One region of the Noviherbaspirillum sp. L7-7A genome, then DNA from elsewhere that is predicted to be linked to it. Evidence: predicted binding sites of a transcription regulator. Region 1 holds the regulator's gene; the other holds the start of a gene.
What was found. Region 1 encodes NrdR, which represses ribonucleotide reductase genes. Its sites were predicted from a motif close to CACNANATNTNGTG; they were not measured.
Positions count from the first base shown of each region.

Region 2: a site for NrdR is predicted at 1,625-1,638, ahead of KTQ42_RS11545 (ribonucleoside-diphosphate reductase subunit alpha). Genes of this name have one in related genera too.

Region 1 is NZ_JAHQRJ010000001.1:2,677,635-2,679,833, reverse strand. Features, by position in the region: gene glyA (serine hydroxymethyltransferase) at 1-1,042, shown strand, start outside; gene nrdR (transcriptional regulator NrdR) at 1,151-1,621, shown strand; gene KTQ42_RS12180 (prepilin-type N-terminal cleavage/methylation domain-containing protein) at 1,830-2,199, shown strand, end outside.
Region 2 is NZ_JAHQRJ010000001.1:2,548,241-2,550,439, forward strand. Features, by position in the region: gene KTQ42_RS11545 (ribonucleoside-diphosphate reductase subunit alpha) at 1-1,438, opposite strand, end outside; gene ampD (1,6-anhydro-N-acetylmuramyl-L-alanine amidase AmpD) at 1,730-2,199, opposite strand, start outside.

The DNA of each region.
Region 1 (2,199 bases):
GTACGTGGACGTGGCCGAGACCCTGGCCATCAACCGCCTGAAGGAGCTGTTCGGCGCCGAAGCCGCCAACGTCCAGCCCAATTCCGGTTCCCAGGCCAACCAGGGCGTGTTCTTCGCGATGTTGAAGCCGGGCGACACCATCATGGGCATGTCGCTGGCCGAAGGCGGCCACCTGACCCACGGCATGGCGCTGAACATGTCGGGCAAATGGTTCAATGTCGTGTCCTACGGCCTGAACGAGAAGGAAGAGATCGACTACGAGGCGATGGAGCGGCTGGCCCGCGAGCACAAGCCGAAGATGATCATCGCCGGCGCTTCGGCCTACGCGCTGCGCATCGATTTCGAGCGCTTCGCCAAGGTTGCCAGGGAAGTCGGCGCCTACTTCATGGTCGACATGGCCCACTATGCCGGCCTGATCGCCGCCGGCGTGTACCCGAACCCGGTGCCGCATGCCGACTTCGTGACCTCCACCACCCACAAATCGCTGCGCGGCCCGCGCGGCGGCGTGATCCTGATGAAGGCCGAGCACGAGAAAGCCATCAACTCGGCGATCTTCCCCGGCATCCAGGGCGGCCCGCTGATGCATGTGATCGCCGGCAAGGCAGTGGCGTTCAAGGAAGCGCTGAGCCCGGAATTCAAGGCTTACCAGCAGCAGGTGGTGAAGAATGCCGTGGCCCTGGCCAACACCCTGATCGAGCGCGGCCTGCGCATCGTCTCCGGGCGCACCGAGTCGCACGTGATGCTGGTCGACCTGCGCGCCAAGAAGATCACCGGCAAGGAAGCCGAAGCCATCCTCGGTTCGGCCCATATCACCTGCAACAAGAACGCGATCCCGAACGACCCGGAAAAGCCATTCGTCACCTCGGGCATCCGCCTGGGCAGCCCGGCGATGACCACCCGCGGTTTCGGCGAGGCCGAGGCAGTCAAGGTCGGCAACCTGATCGCCGACGTGCTCGACAATCCGCATGACGCCGCCACCATCGACCGCGTCAAGGCCGAGGTGAAGAAACTGACCGACGCCTTCCCGGTCTACGCGGCGTAATCGCCGGGCGCCATCGCGGCGCATCCCGCCTGCCGGTTGCACGAGCCGACAGGCGGCCCTTATACTCGTTGCCAATTCCCCAACGGCTGTCGCTTCCGGTGCCCGCTCATGAAATGTCCTTTCTGCCAGCACGAAGACACGCAAGTCCTTGATACCCGGGTGTCCGAGGAAGGCGACAGCATCCGCCGCAGGCGTCGCTGCAATTATTGCGAAAAGCGTTTCACCACCTATGAGCGGGTGGAACTGGCGATGCCGGTCATCGTCAAGAAAAACGGCAGCCGCACTGATTTCGAGCCAGCCAAGCTGCGCGCTTCCATGATGCTGGCCCTGCGCAAGCGGCCTGTGCCGGCTGACGCGGTGGATACGGCCATCCAGCACATCGAGGAAAAGCTGCGTTCCAGCGGCCAGCGTGAAATTCCGTCCGGCCAGGTCGGTGAACTCGTGATGGCCGAATTGCAGCGTTTGGACAAGATTGCCTACATACGCTTCGCTTCGGTGTACCGCAGTTTCCAGGACGTCGCCGAATTCCGCGATGTGATTGCGGAAATCGATCCCGACCGCAAGAAGCCCCAGAAGTAATCCGTAGTTTCAGAAATCAATTCTCGGAAGTCGCTGTTCATCCGTCTGTCTCGCTGCGCGTGCCCATCGGGTCGCAGTCTGGAACGGTGTTCGCCTGACCTGTTCGGCCTGTGCCGGCCGGTCGTAAGAACACTGCCCACCCCTTTCGTCTCGCATGTCCTGTCCCGCCGCGCCTGCGGCTGGCGGGCTATTGCCGGAGTTTGCGACCATGGGAAATACTGCGCGCGGCTTTACCCTGATCGAAGTGCTGATCGTGCTGTGCCTGCTGTCGCTGGCCGCATTGAGCCTGCTCGAATTGCAGTGGCGTTCGCTGCACGCTGCCCGGCAGTCGGCGCTGCATGGCGTGGCAATGCAGCTGGCGGTCGACATGGCCGAGCGCCTGCGCGCAGGCGCAGCGCCCGATGCGGCCGAACAGGCGGCCTGGCAGGCCCGGGTTGCCGCGGCGCTGCCCGCCGGCCGGGCCCTGATCTGCCAGGATGCCGCGCCCTGGGACGAAGCGGCCGGCGCCTATCGATGGGCATGCAGCGGCGAGGCATCCGGCCCGCAGGTGGTGAAGCTGGGCTGGGGCAGCGCGGCCG
Region 2 (2,199 bases), 130 kb from region 1:
CGTGGGTGCGGCGGCGGTCGTCGCCGGTGTTCTTGCGCAGGTCGAGGAATTCCTCGATGTCCATGTGCCAGGTTTCCAGGTAGGCGCAGACTGCGCCCTTGCGCTTGCCGCCCTGATTCACTGCCACGGCGGTGTCGTTGACCACCTTCAGGAACGGCACCACGCCCTGGCTCTTGCCATTGGTGCCCTTGATGTGGGCACCCAGCGCGCGCACCGGGGTCCAGTCATTGCCCAGGCCGCCGGCGAACTTGGCCAGCAGCGCATTGTCCTTGATCGATTCGTAAATGCCTTCTAGATCGTCCGACACCGTGGTCAGGTAGCAGGAAGACAGCTGCGAGCGCAGCGTCCCAGAGTTGAACAGGGTCGGGGTCGAGCTCATGAAGTCGAACGACGACAGCAGGTTGTAGAACTCGATGGCGCGCTCTTCACGCTTGGCTTCGTTCAGCGACAGGCCCATCGCCACGCGCATGTAGAAAGCCTGCGGCATTTCGATGCGGATGTCGCGGATGTGCAGGAAGTAGCGGTCATACAGGGTCTGCAGGCCGATATAGCCGAATTGCAGGTCACGCTCGGGCTTGATGGCCTTGGCCAGGCGGTCGAGGTCGAACTCGGCCAGTTTGGTGTCGAGCAGTTCGGCTTCGATACCCTTCTGGATGAAGCGCGGGAAGTATTGCAGGTAGTGGGCGGCAGCGTCGGCCTGGGCAACTTCCTGGCCAAACACTTCCTTGCGGATGGTGTGCATCAACAGGCGTGCGGTAACCAGGCTGTAGGCCGGGTCCGTTTCCATCAGCGCGCGGGCAGCCAAAATGGCTGACTTGTGCAGTTCTTCCACCGGCACGCCGTCGTACAGGTTCTTTACCGTTTCAGCCAGGATGGCTTCGGCGTCGACATGCTTTTCCAGGCCGATGCAGGCGGCGGTGATCAGGGTGCGGACCTGTTCCATGTCCAGCAGGCGGCGCTGGCCGCTTTCGATCACATGCAGTTGCGGCGCGCCAGGCACGGCGGCACGGGCGGCCTGCTGCTGCGCGCGCTCTTCCATGCGCTTGGCACGGTACAGCACGTAGGCGCGGGCGACGTCATGCTCGCCGGAACGCATCAGCGCCAGTTCCACCTGGTCCTGCACGTCTTCGATATGGAAGGTGCCGCCGGCCGGCTGGCGGCGCATCAGGGCAGCCACCACGCTGTCGGTCAGTTGCTCGACCAGTTCACGCACACGGGCGGAAGCGGCGCCATGGCCGCCATTGACCGCCAGAAACGCCTTGGTCATGGCGATGGAGATCTTGGAGGGCTCGAAACCGACGACCGCACCATTTCGGCGCAGGATACGGTAATCCGCTGAATTATTGCTGGCGGGCATCACGCCGGCAACGGCGGACAGGGACGAATTGACGGCCGGTTCTGCGCCTGTCTTGCTGGAAATTTCCTGGGATGAGTACACGAGGCCTCCTGAATCGATATTGTTGACTGGGCGTTTTGGTGGTCTGTCTGTCGTGCGCGGCATACCTCTGTCGCACGTGTTCCGGAAGATGACGTCGCTGCCGGAAGGGCCGCCGCCGGCTTCGAATGCACGATCTCGCATCGGAATCGGCACCATGGCGGCGCACCATCTGCACCAAAGATGAAACACTATATATAGTGATGGTTGACGCAGTAGGCACTAATTCTAGTGCGTTGGGCGGACACATGCAATAGCGTTTTCCCAACGTTACAGCGCAAAAAAATTTGACTTTCAGGCCAGCATGGCAAATCGCAGCGGCGGCAGGTACGTTGCCGCAGAGCATGACTGCCTGTAGCGCAGCCAATCGAAAAACGGCCCCGGATCGGTCTTGCGACCCGGCGCGATATGCTCATGCCCCGCCACCGCCCGCAGGCTGTAACGACGCCGCAGCGCAAGTGTCAGTGCCGCCAGGCTGTCGTATTGCGCGGCTTCGAACGGCACGAAGTCGCTGCCTTCGAGTTCGATGCCGATCGAAAAATCATTACACTTATCCCGACCCTCGAAGCTGGACAGGCCGGCATGCCAGGCGCGTGCATGTGCCGCGACGAATTGTGTCACCAGCCCGTTTCGATCAATCAGAAAATGAGCGGAGACCCGCAGGGGACGCAGCTGATCGAAATACGGATGGACCGCATGGTCCAGGGTGTTGGTAAACAGGCCATCGATATACGGGCCGCCAAACTGGTCAGGCGGCAAGCTGA